DNA from 4 places in the Streptomyces sp. NPDC058045 genome. Region 3 is predicted to be linked to each of the others. Evidence: riboswitches for the same ligand, from Rfam matches in the RefSeq annotation. Region 3 holds a riboswitch; each other region holds the start of a gene.
What was found. A riboswitch is a leader RNA that binds a small molecule or an ion and turns the genes downstream of it on or off. The one in region 3 is predicted to bind cobalamin.
Positions count from the first base shown of each region.

Region 1 (4,224 bases), on a different contig from region 3:
CCCATGTTGACGATGTCGGTACGCCGCAGATTGATCTCGGCGGGCGAACCGGCGCCCTCGCAGACCACCGCGTCGTACTCGCCCCGCAGCTCGCTCAGGCAGTCCAGCACGGTGCCGAGGAGTGCCTCCTGGCGGCCGCCGTGGTAGCCGCGGGCGCTCAACTCGCCCACCGGGCGCCCCATCAGCACCACCTGGCTGCTGCTGTCGCCGCCCGGCTTCAGCAGCACCGGGTTCATCAGCGCGCTCGGCTCCACCCGGGCGGCCTGCGCCTGCATGGCCTGCGCCCGCCCGATCTCCGCGCCGTCCCGCGTCACGAACGAGTTCAGCGACATGTTCTGCGCCTTGAACGGGGCGGCCTTCACCCCCTGCCGGACCAGCCACCGGCAGATCCCGGCGGTCACCACGCTCTTGCCCGCGTCCGAGGTGGTACCGGCCACCAGCAGCCCGCCGCCCCGGCCCTTCCCGCTCCCGCTCACACCGTCCCCGCCTTCCGCGCCGCCCGCTCCACGAGCAGCCTGCCGCCCGCACACACCACCAGCGCCCCCCAACTCACCCGCCGCGACAGCCGGATGGCGCGCGGTACGTCCTCGACCCGTACGGCACGCCCGGCCGCGTTCAGCACCGGCCGGTGCTCCACCCGGCCCCCGTAGGCGAGGGTGCCGCCCAGCCGTACGCCGAGCGCGCCCGCGAACGCCGCTTCCACCGGGCCCGCGTTGGGGCTGGGATGGCGGCCCGCGTCGGTACGCCAGGCGCGCAGCGCGGAACGCGGCGCACCGCCGAGCGCCGCCGCCAGCAGCGCCGTCAGCCGGGCACCGGGCGCGCCCGCCGCGTCGTCCAGCCGCGCCGAGGCCCAGCCGTAGCGCAGATACCGCGGGGAGCGGTGGCCCACCATCGCGTCCAGGGTGTTGACGGCACGGAACGCGACCAGCCCCGGTACTCCCGCCACCGCCCCCCACACCAGGGCGCCGACCACCGCGTCCGAGGTGTTCTCGGCGACCGACTCGACCACGGCGCGGGCGAGTTGACCGGCGTCCAGCGCCTCCGGGTCCCGCCCGCAGAGGTGCGGCAGCCGGGCCCGGGCGGCGGTGAGCTCACCCGCGGCCAGCGCGGCGCCCACGGCCCGAGCCTCCCGGCCCAGCGTGGTACCGCCGACCACGGCCCAGGTGGCGGCCGCGGTCAGGGCGGTGGCGGCGGCGGGGGAGCGGCGCACCGCCCGGCCCGCCAGTACGGCCACACCGAGGGCGCCGCCCGCGCAGACCAGGGTGTGCAGCGCGCCGCGGGCCCGGTCGTCCCTCCACAGGGCGCGCTCCACGGCGGCCGCGGCACGGCCGAAGGCGGCCACGGGGTGCCCGCGGCGGGGGTCGCCGAGGGCCGCGTCGGCGAGCATTCCGGCGGTGGCACCACAGGCGAACACCCGGGCGCCGTACGCGACTTGTGTTCCGGGTGGCGGGCAGCCCGGCATCGCTCCGTGTCCTCACTCAGGGTCCGCGCCCCGGTTCGAAGGAAACGACGGCGAGAGTCTCCTGGCTCCCGGATCCGCGGCTCCCCCGGCCTTCCAGCCCCGGTGGGTCGGGGCCGTGACATCGGTGTGGGGGAGCGCTCCCCGGTGACAGTGGCGGGACCGCGCCGGATTCGCACCGGCTTCCTCTCCATGCCGCCGTACTTGGCCCCGGAAGTCCACCACGGCCCCCGAACACCCGTCAACCTGCCGTTGACCTGGGACGGGAGAGTGTGCGCGGCCCCACACCACGGCCCCCAGCACGGGGAAGGGGCGGGGCGCGCACCGGTATCCCGGTGTACGCCCCGCCCCTCGCGCGGAGTACGGATCGCCCGCGCCCGATCAGGCCACGATCAGAAAGATCCCGTAGGCGACGGCGGCCGTGCACAGTGCGAAGCAGGCGTAGGCGCCGGTGGTGGCGAGCGCCGCGGAACCGCCTTCCGCGGTGGCCTCCTCGCGCTTGGCGAGGCCCACCACCCCGAGGGTGAAGAGGCCCACCAGGGCCACGGTGGCGACGAGGCTGACGCCGAAGACGGAGCCGAGTGCCGCCCAGTCGATGTCGATGGAGTCCATGGGATGCGGGGTCCTTTCCTACACCGTGGCCGGCTTGGCGGGCGCGGGCGGAGTCGTCGGCCCGCCGTCGGGTGCCGCCGCCGACTCCGACGTCGTCGACTCCGCAGCCTCGGTGTCCGCTGCCGCGGGGACCGCGCCGCGCACCGGCGGCGGGGCGACGGCGGCGATGGCGGTGGTGACCACCCCGGCCGGCTCGGCCGGCTCCGAACCGCCGTCCGCAGCCGGGTCGTTGACGTTGTGCTGGTCGACGGGACGGCGCCGGGACAGCGTCCAGATCAGTCCGGAACCGGCCACCAGCAGCACCCCGGTGGTGACGACGCCCCAGGTGCCGCGGCTGGTGAGGAACTCGGCACCGGCGCCCACCAGACCCGCGGCCGGCAGCGTCAGCCCCCAGGCCGCGAACATCCGGCTGGCCGTGGACCAGCGCACCACGCCCCCCTTGCGGCCCAGGCCCGCGCCCATCACGGCACCCGAGCAGACCTGGGTGGTGGAGAGCGAGAAGCCGAGGTGCGAGGAGGCGAGGATCGCGGTGGCCGCACTGGTCTGGGCGGCGAAGCCCTGTGGCGGCGCCAGCTCGGTCAGCCCGCGGCCCATGGTGCGGATGATGCGCCAGCCGCCGAGGTAGGTGCCGAGCGCGATGGCCAGACCGGCCGAAGTGATCACCCAGACCGGCGGGTTGGAGCCCGGGGCCAGGACGCCGCCGGTGACCAGGGCGAGGGTGATGATGCCCATGGTCTTCTGCGCGTCGTTGGTGCCGTGCGCCAGCGAGACCAGCCCGGCGGAGGCGATCTGCCCGGCCCGGTACCCCTTGGCGGTGTGCCGTTCGTCGGTGCGCGAGCCGAGCCGGTAGGTGATCCGGGTGGCCAGCGTCGCCGCGAGGCCCGCGACGAGCGGAGCGGCGACCGCGGGCAGCAGGACCTTGGTGATGACGGTGGAGCCGTTCACCGAGGACCAGCCGGCCGACATGACGGCGGCACCGATGAGCCCACCGAAGAGGGCGTGCGAGGAGCTGGACGGCAGGCCCAGCAGCCAGGTGAGGAGATTCCACAGGATGGCGCCGACCAGCGCCGCGAAGATGACCTCGGTTCTGAGGCCCTTTTCGTCGATGATCCCGCCGGAGATCGTTTTTGCGACCTCGACCGACAGGAACGCTCCGACGAGATTCAGCGAGGCCGAGAGTGCGACGGCCGCTTTGGGTTTGAGTGCGCCGGTGGAGATGGTGGTGGCCATCGCGTTGGCGGTGTCGTGGAAACCGTTCGTGAAGTCGAACACGAGAGCGGTGACGATCACGATCCCGAGGAGAAGCGTGATGTGTTCCATTTACCCGGGCTTCTGTTTGGCGTCGTTGGCATCAGGACCGTAGGCAATCTGGGTGAACGGAAGATGAACTCGGCCGGGCCGGAGAGTGACTCCGGTCGCGCGCCGGAGGAGGGCGGCGCGGGCGCGGGAGCGGGCCGCAGCACGGCGCCCCCTCCGTGCGCGGCCGGGGCGCGGAGGGGGCGCGGTGCTGGTGCGGGTGGTGCGGGTCAGCCCTTGGCGAGCCGCCTGAGCTGGGTCATGGAACCGTTGAACTTGTCCTGGTCGCCGGGGAGTTTGCCGTGGTCGTTGTACTGCCAGAAGGTCCAGAAGGTCCAGCCGGCGGGCAGCGGGCCGGGACTGGAGCCGTAGCGGGCCAGCCAGAGCGGGTGCTGGGCGGCGAAGGCCCGGCTGTGGCCGGTGCAGGTGTTCCACCACTGGGTGCTGGTGTAGATGGCGGGCCGGCGTCCGGTGCGCCGGTTCACCTCGTCGCTGAAGGACTTGATCCAGGACACCATCCCGGCCGCGCTCTTCCCGTAGCAGGAGCCGCCGGAGTACGGGTTGTGCTCGATGTCCAGGGCGGGCGGCAGCGTCTTGCCGTCCGCGGACCAGCCGCCGCCGTGCCGGACGAAGTAGGCGGCCTGCGTCTTGCCGGAGCTCTTGTTGGGGAGCGCGAAGTGGTACGCGCCGCGCAGCATCCCGGCCTTGTAGGCGCCGTTGTACTGCTGGGCGAAGTACGGGTTGCGGTAGTTCGTGGACTCGGTGGCCTTGACGTAGGCGAACCGGCCTCCCTTGCCGTGGACCGACCCCCAGTTGATGTTGCCCTGGTACGAGGAGACGTCATTGCCGATGGGCTT
Region 1 covers NZ_JBHVRR010000051.1:24,843-29,066, reverse strand. The annotation lists gene ACFVST_RS24445 (cobyric acid synthase) at 1-476, opposite strand, end outside; gene ACFVST_RS24440 (cobalamin biosynthesis protein) at 473-1,462, opposite strand; cobalamin riboswitch at 1,496-1,675, opposite strand; gene ACFVST_RS24435 (hypothetical protein) at 1,841-2,062, opposite strand; gene ACFVST_RS24430 (anion permease) at 2,090-3,391, opposite strand; gene ACFVST_RS24425 (lysozyme) at 3,598-4,224, opposite strand, start outside.
Region 1: another riboswitch for cobalamin. It lies ahead of ACFVST_RS24440 (cobalamin biosynthesis protein); the one in region 3 lies ahead of cobN (cobaltochelatase subunit CobN).

Region 2 (4,224 bases), on a different contig from region 3:
GGCAGCTCCCGGTGGAGCGGCGCGCCCGGCTGGACTATCCGGAACCGGTGGTCGACCTCGCCGAGGGGCTGGAACGCTTCCACCAGGGGCGCGGATGAGTGTTCCGCCCGCGCCATGGCAGGCTCAAGGCTCCCACTGTCCCGTGTCCGTCCGAGGAGTGCCGTGTCCGTCCGTCTCCTGCTCGTCTCCCCCGCCATGACCCGCTCGCTGCGACGGGGTGTCTTCGACGACGGGGATCCGCTGGACGAACAGGGCGCCGCGCAGGCCAAGTCGGCGGCCGGAGCACTGCCCGGGGACGCCCGCGCGGTGCACTCGCCGAGTGTGCGGTGTGCGCGGACCGCGACCGCCCTGGGGCTCCGCGCCGAGCACGGTGGCGGTGCGCCGGCCGGTCTTGACGCGGGCCGGTGGCAGGGCCGGACCCTGGACGAAGTCGCCGCCACGGAACCGGAGTTGCTGTCCCGCTGGCTGACCGATCCGGAGTCGGCGGCGCCCGGTGGGGAGTCGGTGTCCGGGGTGTGCGCACGGGTCGGCGGTTGGCTGGACGGGGTGGCCGAGGGTGGTACGGGACGGTGGGTGGCCGTGGTGGAAGCGGAGGTGGTGCGGGCCGCGGCGGTTCTGGCGACGGGCGCCCCGCTCACCTCCTTCTGGCGGTTCGACGTACCGCCGCTGACCGTCACCGAGTTGAGCGGGCGGGACGGCCGCTGGAACCTCCGCCTGGGCCGCCCCCTCGTATGACGATGCCCGTCACTGCCCGGCCGGTACCGGCTCCCTTGCCTCGGTGTCCTCCGGTTGCAGCAGGCGCTGCGCCAACTCCCCGAAGAGCAGGCCGAATCCGCCCCAGAGCACAAGCTGCATGGTGAGCGCGGAGAGGCGGAAGCGCCACAGCAGGTCGGCCGGGAAGTGCTCCGGGACCTCGTTGACCACCGGCAGGAACTCGTAGGCCACACCGATGACCACGGCGAAACCGAGGAGCGCCGCCACCGTCGCCCACCAGCCGCCGAGCCGGGGCGCGAGCCGCTTCCCGGCGATGGTGGCCGCGACGGCGAGCAGCACGCTCAGCACCATCATCAGCAGATACAGGGTGGTCCGCTTGCCGATGGTGTCCTCGCCGCCCACCGCGGGCGGGTTGGCGGGGTACTTGAGGAACGGCACGACGTACACGGCGAGGAGTGCGCAGGACGACAGCAGCAGCGCGGTGGCGCGGGGGCTGAAGCGGCCCACCCGGCCGAGGGCGAAGCTGTAGGCGAGGGCGGCGATACCGCCGAACGCGATCCCGTAGACCAGGATTCCGGTGGCCAGGCCGGCGGTGGACTGGAGGCTGCGGGAGACGAGTTCGCCGTCGTCGCCGTGCGAGTGCCCGGCGTGGGCGGCCTCCTCGAAGCCGATGGCGGCGTCGACATGGGGTTCGCCGAGCCAGTAGGCGACGATCAGGGCGAGCACGCCGGCGGCCAGACCGGCGAGCATTCCCCGAACGAGCAGGTTGCGTACGGTTGTTGAGTTCATGAGCGGGCGGCGTCCCTCTGGTCAGTGGCAGGGGAAGCCGAGCAGATGGCGGGCGTCGTGCACCCACTCATGGACCCCCGCGCCGCTGAACACGGAGGTGGCGCCCTGCTCGGCGCCGACGAAGTACAGCAGGACCAGCATCAGCACACCGAAGAAGGCCGCCCAGGGGGCGATGTCCTTCAGCGGCAGTTTGGCCGGTATGGCGGGGGTGGTGGCGGTCGGCTGGGCGACGTGCTGCGCCATGGCGGAGCCTCCTTCGGGAGTTCGCGTCCCGTCTCGGTGGTGCACAGGACGACGGCCACGGGTCTGACTCACGCACGGTCCCAGGACCGCCCGCTCACAGTGGCGCGACCGTGCCGGACTTCCACCGGCTTCCGTCGTACCGTCGTCAACAACGTACTGAAGTTACCGTGTGCCTCCGCCGCGGCCAAGACCGCCCCCTGGTCGGTGGGTGGGTCAGGTGAGTCGCTGGGCCAGTCCGAGGACGATGTTCTCGGGGCCGCGGACGTAGCAGAGCAGGTAGAAGTCCTCGAACCGGGCGATCTCGCCGACCAGTTGGGCACCGAGGGCACGTAGTCGGGCGACGGTGTCCTCGATGTCGTCGACGGCGAACATCACCCGGCGCAGACCGAGTGTGTTCATCGGAGCCTCGGCGGGCTCGGGAGTGATCGCCCGAGGGGTGTGGAACTTCGCCAGCTCGATACGGCCGGGGCCGTCCGGGACGCGCAGCATCGCCACCTCCTGCCGGGCACCGTCGATCCCGATGACACGGTCGACCCAGCGCCCCTCGACGGCACTCCGCCCCTCCAGCTCCATGCCCGCCTCGACGAAGAAGTCGACGACCGAGTCCAGGTCGTCGACGACGATGAGGACGTTGTCCATCCGCTGGATCGCCATACCGGGTGTCTCCCTCTCGTACGCAACAGGTGGGGATCGGGTGGTCCGCGGGGGTCTCAGGAGTGGATGGCGCCCGGCCCGAGGCCGTCGAGTGCCCGGCCCATCCGTGCCAGCGCCTCCCGCAGGATCGCCGGTGAGGTGGCGAAGTTGAGCCGAACGCAGCCCGCGCCGCCGGTGCCGAAGATGTGCCCGGAGCTGAGGGCGACGCGCGCCTCGTCCAGGAACACCCGCGCCGGTCCGGCCAGTTCGCCGACGGTCCCGGGGCCTTCGGACGGCCGGTCGTCGTGGAGTCCGAGGTGGGTGCAGTCCAGCCAGGCGAGGTAAGTGCCTTGCGGCGGCAGATACTTCACCCCGGGGAGGTGTTCGGCGACCAGCTCGCCCAGCAGGGTCCGGTTGGCGTCGAGCCCGCGCAGGACGTCGTCCAGCCAGTCGGTCCCGTCGCGGAGGGCGGCGGTGTGGGCGAGGATGCCGAAGTGGCTCGGCCCGTGGCTGACCTCTTCCGGCATCCGGCGGAGATCGGCCGCCGCCTCGGTCCCGGCCATGGCCACGGCGGCCTTGAGACCGGCCAGGTTCCACGCCTTGGACGCGGAGGTCAGCGCGAAGCCGTTCTCCGCGCCTGGCACGCTGAGGAACGGTGTGAAGAAGGCGCCGGGCAGCACCAGCGGGGCGTGGATCTCGTCGGCGACGACCCGCACACCGTGCTCGCGGGCGAGCGCCGCGACCGCCTCCAGCTCCGCGCGGGTGTGCACCGCGCCGGTCGGATTGTGCGGGTTGCTCAGCAGCAGCGCCGCCCGCCGCCCCCGCTGCCGCGCCAGGCGGAACGCCCGCTCCAGGTTGTCGAGGTCGATCCGCAGATCCGGGCCGAGGCGGGCCTCGACGATCTTGCGGCCCGAGTGCTCCACGAACGCGTAGAACGGCGGGTACACGGGCGAGCACACCACGACCGTGTCGCCCGGGCCGGTGATCAGGCGGAGGATCTCGACGGCGCCCAGCATCACATCGGGCACGACGGTGGTGTGCTCCACCCGCAGCCCGTCCCACCCCCAGCGCGTCGCGGCGAACCCGGCGAGCGCCTCGGCGTAGGCGGTGCCGTGCGGGTACCCGGTGTCGCCCAACTCGACGGCCCGGTGCAGGGTCTCGGCGACAGCGGGCGCCAGCGGGACGTCCATCTCCGCCACCCACAGCGGGAGCACGTCCGCCGGGTGCGCCCGCCACTTCGTACTGCTGCGCTGCCGCAACTGCTCCAGGGACAGCCGGACGAGCGGATCGGTACGGCCCCCCTCCCGCGGTGACCGGTGCGGGTCCCCACCCGTGCCGTCGCTCCTGCCCTCAGTCATACGTGATCCTCCTCACCCCGGCGCGCCCCGGGCCTCACGGTAGGGGGTGATCGCCCCGTGGGACGGTACCTCTCCGGCGGCGGCGGACGGGCCGAGCCGGCCCAAGTCCCGTAGCAGGGGCAGCAGATGGAGTTCGACGGCCGGGGCGAGCCGCACCCCGGGCCCGCCGCCACGGTTCCCCCGCATCGTGCGTCCCGCTCCGGCGGCTCGGGCGGGCGGTGTCCGTGCCGCGGGCGCTGTTGGCGCTCCGCGGGCGCCGGACCGTAGGCTGGTGTGTGCAGTTGGTTCGCCCCGTCTGCCGGGCGGGGCGTCGTAAGAGGGAGTCTCTCGGAGGAGCACTCCGTGACCACCGAGACCGCAGCCGCGGCAGCACGGGCCACCGTGTACGGCTACCCCCGCCAGGGGCTGAACCGGGAGCTCAAGAAGGCGATCGAGGGCTACTGGAGGGGCCGTACCGGCGCCGGTGCCCTCCGCGCCACCGCCGCCG
Region 2 covers NZ_JBHVRR010000003.1:156,834-161,057, reverse strand. The annotation lists gene ACFVST_RS03635 (histidine phosphatase family protein) at 1-735, shown strand, start outside; partial or broken gene ACFVST_RS03640 (cryptochrome/photolyase family protein) at 1-98, shown strand, start outside; gene ACFVST_RS03630 (CbtA family protein) at 745-1,503, opposite strand; gene ACFVST_RS03625 (CbtB-domain containing protein) at 1,525-1,746, opposite strand; cobalamin riboswitch at 1,782-1,905, opposite strand; gene ACFVST_RS03620 (VOC family protein) at 1,960-2,400, opposite strand; gene ACFVST_RS03615 (MalY/PatB family protein) at 2,457-3,737, opposite strand; gene ACFVST_RS03610 (hypothetical protein) at 3,750-3,923, opposite strand; gene metE (5-methyltetrahydropteroyltriglutamate--homocysteine S-methyltransferase) at 4,080-4,224, shown strand, end outside.
Region 2: another riboswitch for cobalamin. It lies ahead of ACFVST_RS03625 (CbtB-domain containing protein); the one in region 3 lies ahead of cobN (cobaltochelatase subunit CobN).

Region 3 (4,224 bases):
GAGGGCTTCCCGCAGTCCGGGCAGGGCCTGGCCGCCGCCCCAGATCTGGCGGGCCCGGAGGATGGCGAGGACAAGATTGACGCGGTCGTCCCCGGCGGGTGCCTGGCCGAGGACATGCAGTCCGTCGCGGATCTGGGCGTCCTTGACCTCGCACAGCCAGCCGTCGACATGCAGCAGGAAGTCGTCGAAGCCCTCGTCGTCGGGCCGGTCGGTGAGGCCCAGGTCGTGGTCGAGCTTCGCGGCCTGGATGAGGGTCCAGATCTGGGCGCGGACCGCGGGCAGCTTCGCCGGGTCCATGGCGGCGATCTGGGCGTGCTCGTCCAGGAGTTGTTCCAGCCGGGCGATGTCGCCGTAGGACTCGGCGCGGGCCATCGGCGGCACCAGGTGGTCGACCAGGGTGGCGTGCACCCGGCGCTTGGCCTGGGTGCCCTCGCCGGGGTCGTTGACCAGGAAGGGGTAGATCAGCGGCAGGTCGCCGAGGGCGGCGTCGGGGGCGCAGGCCGCGGAGAGCCCGGCGTTCTTCCCGGGCAGCCACTCCAGGTTGCCGTGCTTGCCGAGGTGGATCACCGCGTCGGCGCCGAAGCCGCCCTCCGCCTCGGGCGCCGCGATCCACCGGTACGCGGCCAGATAGTGGTGCGAGGGCGGCAGGTCGGGGTCGTGGTAGATCGCGATCGGGTTCTCCCCGAAGCCGCGCGGCGGCTGGATGACGATCAGTATGTTGCCGTGCCGCAGGGCGGCCAGCACGATGTCCCCGTCCGGGTCGCCGCCGTCGGCGACCCGGCTGCGGTCCACGAACATCTCGCCGGGCGGCGGCCCCCAGTGCTCCTCGACCGCGGTCCGCAGCTCCTCGGGGAGGGTGGCGTACCAGCGGCGGTAGGCGGCGGCCGGGACGCGCACCGGGTTGCGGGCCAACTGCTCCTCGGTGAGCCACTCCTGGTCATGGCCGCCGGCCTCGATCAGCGCCCGGATCAGCTCGTCGCCGTCACCGGAGGCGAAGCCCGGCAACTCCTCGACGGGGGCGGCCCCCAGGTCGTAGCCCTCGCCGGCCAGCCGCCGCAGCAGCGCCACCGCGGACGCCGGGGTGTCCAGACCGACCGCGTTGCCGATCCTGGAGTGCTTGGTGGGGTACGCGGACAGCACCAGCGCCAGCTTCTTGCGGGCGTCGGGGATGTGCCGCAGGCGGGCGTGGCGCACCGCGATCCCGGCGACCCGGTCGGCCCGCTCCTCGTCGGCCGCGTAGGCGGGCAGCCCGTCCGCGTCGATCTCCTTGAACGAGAACGGCACGGTGATCAGCCGCCCGTCGAACTCGGGCACCGCGATCTGCCCGGCCGCGTCCAGCGGGGAGACGCCCTCGTCGTTGGCCTCCCAGTCGGCGCGGGACGAGGTGAGGCACAGGGCCTGGAGGATCGGTACGTCGAGCCGGGCCAGCGCGCCCGCGTCCCAGGCCTCGTCGTCGCCTCCGGCGGAGGCGGCGGCCGGGGTGGTGCCGCCGGCCGCGAGCACCGTGGTGACGACGGCGTCCGCGGCGGCCAACTCGGCGAGCAGCTCCGGCTCCGGGGAGCGCAGCGAGGCCACATACAGCGGGAGGGCGCGGGCCCCGGCGGCGTTGACGCGGTCGCAGAGGGTGCGGACGAAGCCGGTGTTGCCGCTCATGTGGTGGGCGCGGTAGTAGACCACCGCCACCAGCGGAAGGCCGGGATCGGTGCCGGTGCCGGGGAGCGGCTGGTGGTCGAGGCGGCCCCAGGTGGGGGCGGCGGCGGGGGGTTCGAAGCCGTGGCCGGTGAGGAGGACCGTGTCGGAGAGGAAGCGGGCCAGTTGCTCCAGGTTGGCGGGGCCGCCGTGGGCGAGGTAGGCGTGGGCCTCGGTGGCGACGCCGATGGGCACCGTGGAGGCTGCCATGAGCTGCGCGTCCGGGGCCTGTTCACCGGTGAGGACGACGACGGGCCGCGCGGCGTCCGCGAGCAGCAGGTCGATCCCGTCCTGCCAGGCGCGCAGCCCGCCCAGCAGCCGCACCACGACCAGGTCCACCCCGTCGAGCAGCGCGGGGAGTTCACCGAGGGAGAGCCGGGCCGGGTTGGCGTACCGGTACGGCACGGGGCCCGTGGCCGCGCGTGCGCTGAGCAGGTCGGTGTCGGAGGTCGACAGCAGCAGAAGCATGGGTGCGCGGGCCTTCCTCGGGGTGTCCGCGCCCCGGGTGGTCGTGAGGACGGCGGGAGTTCCTGGCTGACCGCACACCTCGCGGGTGCGGCTACACAGTGGCGGGACCGCGCCGGATTCACACCGGGCTTCCTCCCGTGGGTCGTGGGGGACCCGTGCCGTCTCTGGCGACTGCATAGTAAGTCCTCGGCGTACGGGGCACAGCGGCGCCCGGGAGGCGGCTTCGGGGCCGTGGGTATGCTCGCCGCCATGCCGCCGACCTCAGCAAACACCCCGGACCGGGACAAAGCATCCCGGGTGCCGCAGGACCCCGGTGCGCCCCGTGCGACCGGTCCCGCGGCGCCGGTCCGGGACCGCGGCGACGCCTGCCCGGGGGCCCTCAGGCTGCACCCCGCCGACGACGGCCCACTGGCCCGACTCCGGCTCCCCGGCGGCCTGTTGACGGCGTTTCAGGCCCGCGCACTGGGCGACGCGGCACGGCATCTCGCGGACGGCCGGATCGGCATCACCTCCCGCGGCAACGCCGAACTGCGCGCCCTCGACGCCGAAGGCACCGGCGAGTTGGCCGCCCTGCTCACCACCGCCGGCCTGCTGCCCTCCCCGGCCCACGACCGGATACGCAACATCCTGGCCTCCCCGCTCTCCGGGCTTGACGGCCGCGGCCACACCGATGTCCGGCCCTGGGTAAGGGAGTTGGACCACCTGCTGTGTTCACGGGAGTGGACCACCGGCCTGTCGGGGCGCTTCCTCTTCGCCCTGGACGACGGCCGTGGCGACACCGCCGCACTCGGCGCCGATGTGACCTTGCTCGCACTCCCGGACGGCACCGCGGCACTCCGGCTCGGCGGCCAGGACCCCGCGGACGAAGTGTGGTTCGTCACAGCGGAGGACGGGCCGCGGGCCGCGCTCGCCGCCGCCGAGGCCTTCCTCACCACCGCGGCCACCACCGGCGGCGGAGCCTGGCGCATGTCCGAACTCCCCGCCACCGCCCGCCCCGACATCCCCGCCGCCCTGCACCGGGCCGGCCTCCGCCCCCTCCCCCCAGGCCGTGCCCCCACCCCGGCGGGCGAGCCCCCGCCGCCCGGCCTCCTCACCGGCCCCGGTGGCCGCCGCGTCCTCAGCGTCCACGCCCCGCTGGGCCGCCTCACCGCCGACCAGTGGGACCTGCTGCGGCCCCCGCCCGGCGGCGAACTGCGACTCACGCCCTGGCGCGGCGCCGTACTCTCCGGCCTGGACGCCGGGCCCGCCGCCGAACGCCTCACCGCACTCGCCGCCGCCGGACTCATCACCTCCGCGGACTCGCCCTGGCACCGGGTCACCGCCTGCACCGGCCGGCCCGGCTGCGCCCGCTCCCGCACCGACGTACGGGCCGACGCGGAACACGCGGTGCGCGCCGGACCGCGGGCCGCGCTGCCGGTGCACTGGTCCGGATGCGAACGCCGCTGCGGCCGCCCCCGAGGCGAACACCTGGACATCGTCGCCACCCCGGACGGCTACCGCACCGCCACCCGTGGCACCGGCTGAACTCCCTCACCAGCCACGCCGGATGACCGGCCGGAGCACGAACTCCCCGACGGATCACGCCAGATGACCACCCACGGCACGAACTCCCCTACGGACCCCACGAGATGAGCGAGACCAGCGTGTTCGACTACGAGAAGGACGGTGCGGCCATCTACCGCCGGTCCTTTGCCACCATCCGCGCCGAGGCCGATCTCGCCGGTCTGCCCGAGGACGTCAGCCGGGTCGCGGTCCGGATGATCCACGCCTGCGGCATGGTCGACCTGGTCCGCGATCTCGCCTTCAGCCCGCGGGCGGTGGCCCGCGGGCGGGCCGCGCTGAACGCCGGGGCGCCCATCCTGTGCGACGCGCAGATGGTGGCCAGCGGCGTCACCCGCACCCGCCTCCCCGCCGGCAACGAGGTGGTGTGCACCCTGTCCGACCCCGCGGTGCCCGCGCTCGCCGCGGAACTCGGCACCACCCGCAGCGCCGCCGCCCTGGAACTCTGGCGCGACCGCCTGGACGGCTCCGTGGTCGCCGTCGGCAACGCGCCCACCGCCCTCTTCC
Region 3 covers NZ_JBHVRR010000007.1:123,155-127,378, reverse strand. The annotation lists gene cobN (cobaltochelatase subunit CobN) at 1-2,157, opposite strand, end outside; cobalamin riboswitch at 2,191-2,335, opposite strand; gene cobG (precorrin-3B synthase) at 2,407-3,681, shown strand; gene ACFVST_RS07015 (precorrin-8X methylmutase) at 3,786-4,224, shown strand, end outside.

Region 4 (4,224 bases), on a different contig from region 3:
ACGAATGGGGCCTGGGCGGGCGGTCGTTCGGTACCTGGGTGACCTGGTTCCTGCTCGGCGGCGACCTCTACACCGCGTACACCTTCGTGGCCGTGCCGGCGGCGATCTACGCGGCGGGGGCGGCCGGCTTCTTCGCCGTGCCGTACACCATCCTGGTCTATCCGCTGATCTTCACCTTCCTGCCGCGGCTCTGGTCCGTCTCGCACCGCCACGGGTACGTCACCACCTCGGACTTCGTCCGCGGGCGGTTCGGGTCCAAGGGGCTCTCGCTGGCGGTGGCGGTCACCGGCATCCTCGCCACCATGCCCTACATCGCACTCCAACTGGTCGGCATCCAGGCCGTGTTGGACGTGATGGGGGTCGGCGGCGGCGACAACACCAACTGGTTCGTGAAGGACCTGCCGCTGCTCCTCGCCTTCGCGGTGCTCGCGGCCTACACCTACTCGTCCGGCCTGCGGGCGCCCGCCCTGATCGCGTTCGTCAAGGACGGGCTGATCTACCTGGTCATCGCGGTCGCCATCATCTACATCCCGATCAAACTCGGCGGCTTCGACGACATCTTCAGCAAGGCGAACGACGCCTTCGCTCAGACCAACCCGGCCACCGGCAAACCACGCGGCGCACTCGCCCCCGCCGAGGCCGGCCAGTGGGGCTACGCCACGCTGGCCCTGGGCTCCGCGCTGGCGCTCTTCATGTATCCGCACTCGATCACCGCGACGCTCTCCTCCCGCAGCCGCAACGTGATCCGCCGCAACACCACCATCCTGCCGCTGTACTCGCTGATGCTGGGCCTGCTGGCGCTGCTCGGCTTCATGGCGATCGCCGCCGGCATCAAGGTCGACAACGGCCAACTGGCCATCCCGCAGCTCTTCGAGAACATGTTCCCGGACTGGTTCGCGGGCGTCGCCTTCGCGGCCATCGGCATCGGCGCGCTGGTCCCCGCGGCCATCATGTCGATCGCCGCGGCCAACCTCTTCACCCGCAACATCTACAAGGACTTCCTGAAACCCGACGCCACCGCCGCACAGGAGACCAAGGTCTCCAAGGTGGTGTCGCTGCTGGTGAAGGTGGGCGCGCTGATCTTCGTCCTCGGTATGGACAAGACGGTGGCCATCAACTTCCAGCTCCTGGGCGGCATTTGGATCCTCCAGACCTTCCCGGCTCTGGTCGGCGGCCTCTTCACCCGCTGGTTCCACCGCTGGGCGCTGCTGGCCGGCTGGGCCGTCGGCATGGTCTACGGCACGTCCGCCGCGTACGGGGTGGCCAGCCCCACCCAGAAGCACTTCGGCGGCAGCTCCGACACCATCCCCGGGATCGGTGAGATCGGCTACATCGGCCTCACCGCCTTCGTGCTCAATGTGGTGGTGACGGTGGTCCTCACCGTCGTCCTCAAGGCGGTGAAGGCACCCGAGGGCGTCGACGAGACCTCGCCCGGCGACTACACCGCGGACGCCGGCGACCCCGGTGTCCGCACCGAACTGCCGCCCGCCACCGCCGCGGAGAGCACACACTGACCCACCCGAACCCCCCACCGCCTGCGTACGGGCCGCCGGATCCCCCCGGCGGCCCGTACGTATGCCGCGGGCCGGCACACAAGATGTGGGGGTGGCTCAGCACAGGCGGCACCAGATGTATGCTCATCCCGCTGTCGCCGCAGGGGAATCCGGTGAAAATCCGGAACTGTCCCGCAACGGTGAACGGGCCCGCCCCCGCGGGTCCGTGAGTCCGATGACCTGCCGACGGTGTGCCCGGCCGTCCGGCCCGGGCACCGATGACGTCCGGGCCTCGCGGAGTGGGCCGGTGGACGCCGGGTGCCGCCCTCGTACGGCCACTCCCGCGCGCCTCGCCGCCCCGCCCCCGCGGGACCGGAGCCGAGCGAGGGAGAGCTTCCGTGACCATCGCGCCAGCCGATCCGACCGCACTCCAGGAGCGGACCGGCGACGACGGGGCCGCGCTGCTGCGGACCCTGACCGGTCTCACCGCCGACCTGCCCGACGCCGACCCCGGCCGGGTCGCCGCCGCCGCACTCCGCGGCCGGTCCGCCGGCGCCGACGCGGCCGAGCTGCGCGAACTGGCCACCGAGGCCGCCGCCGGCCTCATCTCCGAGGACCCCGCCTACTCCCGGCTCGCCGCCCGCCTGCTCGCCGGCGCCCTCACCGAGGAGGCCGCCGCCGAGGGCGTACGGAGCTTCTCCGAGTCCATCGCGGCCGGCCACCGGGCGGGCCTGGTCGCCGACCGCACCGCCGAGTTCGCCGCCCGCCACGCCGCCCGCCTGGACGCCACCGTCGACCCCCAAGGCGACGACCGCTTCGGCTACTTCGGGCTGCGCACCCTCTACAGCCGCTATCTGCTGCGCCACCCCGACACCCGCCGCATCCTGGAGACCCCGCAGCACTTCCTGCTCCGGGTCGCCTGCGGCCTCGCCGAGGACGAGGGCGCGCCCGCCGTGGACGAGGTCACCGCGCTCTACCGGCTGATGAGCCGCCTGGAATACCTGCCGTCCTCCCCCACCCTCTTCAACTCCGGCACCCGGCACCCGCAGATGTCGTCCTGCTATCTGCTGGACTCGCCGCTGGACGAACTCGACTCCATCTACGACCGCTACCACCAGGTGGCCCGCCTCTCCAAGCACGCCGGCGGCATCGGCCTCGCCTACTCCCGTATCCGCGCCCGCGGTTCACTGATCCGCGGCACCAACGGGCACTCCAACGGGATCGTGCCGTTCCTGAAGACCCTGGACGCCTCCGTCGCCGCGGTGAACCAGGGCGGCCGGCGCAAGGGCGCGGCCGCCGTCTACCTGGAGACCTGGCACGCCGACATCGAGGAGTTCCTGGAGCTGCGGGACAACACCGGTGAGGACGCCCGCCGCACCCACAACCTCAACCTGGCGCACTGGATCCCCGACCTCTTCATGCGCCGCGTGCAGGACGGCGCCGACTGGTCCCTCTTCTCCCCCGCCGACGTACCCGAACTGCCCGACCTGTGGGGCGAGGAGTTCGACCGGGCCTACGAGGCCGCCGAGGCCGCGAGCCTCGCCCAGCGCACCCTGCCCGCGCGGGACCTGTACGGAAGGATGATGCGGACCCTGGCGCAGACCGGCAACGGCTGGATCACCTTCAAGGACGCCGCCAACCGCACCGCCAACCAGACCGCGACCCCCGGGCACACCGTGCACTCGTCCAATCTGTGCACCGAGATCCTGGAGGTCACCGACGACGCGGAGACCGCGGTCTGCAATCTGGGCTCGGTGAACGTGGGCGCCTTCGTGGACACCGAAAGCGGTGAGCTGGACTGGGAGCGGCTGGACGCGGCCGTACGCACCGCAGTCACCTTCCTGGACCGGGTCGTCGACATCAACTTCTACCCGACCGAGCAGGCCGGGCGCTCCAACTCCCGCTGGCGGCCGGTCGGTCTGGGGATGATGGGGCTCCAGGACGTCTTCTTCCGGCTGCGGCTGCCCTTCGACTCGGCCGAGGCCCGCGCCCTCTCCACCCGGATCTCCGAGCGCGTCATGCTCGCCGCCTACGAGGCCTCCGCCGACCTCGCCGAGCGGCATGGCCCCCTGCCCGCCTGGGAGTTGACCCGCACCGCGCAGGGCGTGCTCCACCCCGACCACTACGGCACCGAGACCGCCTGGCCCGAGCGGTGGGCGGCGCTGCGTGAGCGGATCGCCGGCACCGGGCTGCGCAACGCCCTGCTGCTGGCCATCGCCCCCACCGCCACCATCGCCTCCATCGCCGGCGTCTACGAGTGCGTCGAGCCGCAGGTGTCCAACCTCTTCAAACGGGAGACGCTCAGCGGGGAGTTCCTCCAGGTCAACTCGTATCTGGTGGACGACCTCAAGCAGTTCGGGGTGTGGGACGCCCGCACCCGGGAGGCGCTGCGCGAGGCCAACGGCTCGGTACAGGGCCTGAGTTGGATCCCCGAGGAGGTACGGGCGCTCTACCGCACCGCGTGGGAGATCCCGCAGCGCGGCCTGATCGACATGGCGGCGGCCCGTACCCCGTACCTGGACCAGTCGCAGTCGCTGAACCTCTTCCTGGAGACACCCACCATCGGCAAGCTCTCCTCGATGTACGCCTACGCCTGGCGGCAGGGGCTCAAGACCACGTACTACCTGCGCTCCCGGCCGGCGACCCGGATCGCGCGCGCCGCCGCGGGCACGGCGCCGCCCCCCGCGGCGGACGCCGTCACCTGCTCCCTGGAAAACCCCGAGACCTGCGA
Region 4 covers NZ_JBHVRR010000006.1:137,013-141,236, reverse strand. The annotation lists gene mctP (monocarboxylate uptake permease MctP) at 1-1,514, shown strand, start outside; cobalamin riboswitch at 1,604-1,756, shown strand; gene ACFVST_RS06290 (ribonucleoside-diphosphate reductase subunit alpha) at 1,892-4,224, shown strand, end outside.
Region 4: another riboswitch for cobalamin. It lies ahead of ACFVST_RS06290 (ribonucleoside-diphosphate reductase subunit alpha); the one in region 3 lies ahead of cobN (cobaltochelatase subunit CobN).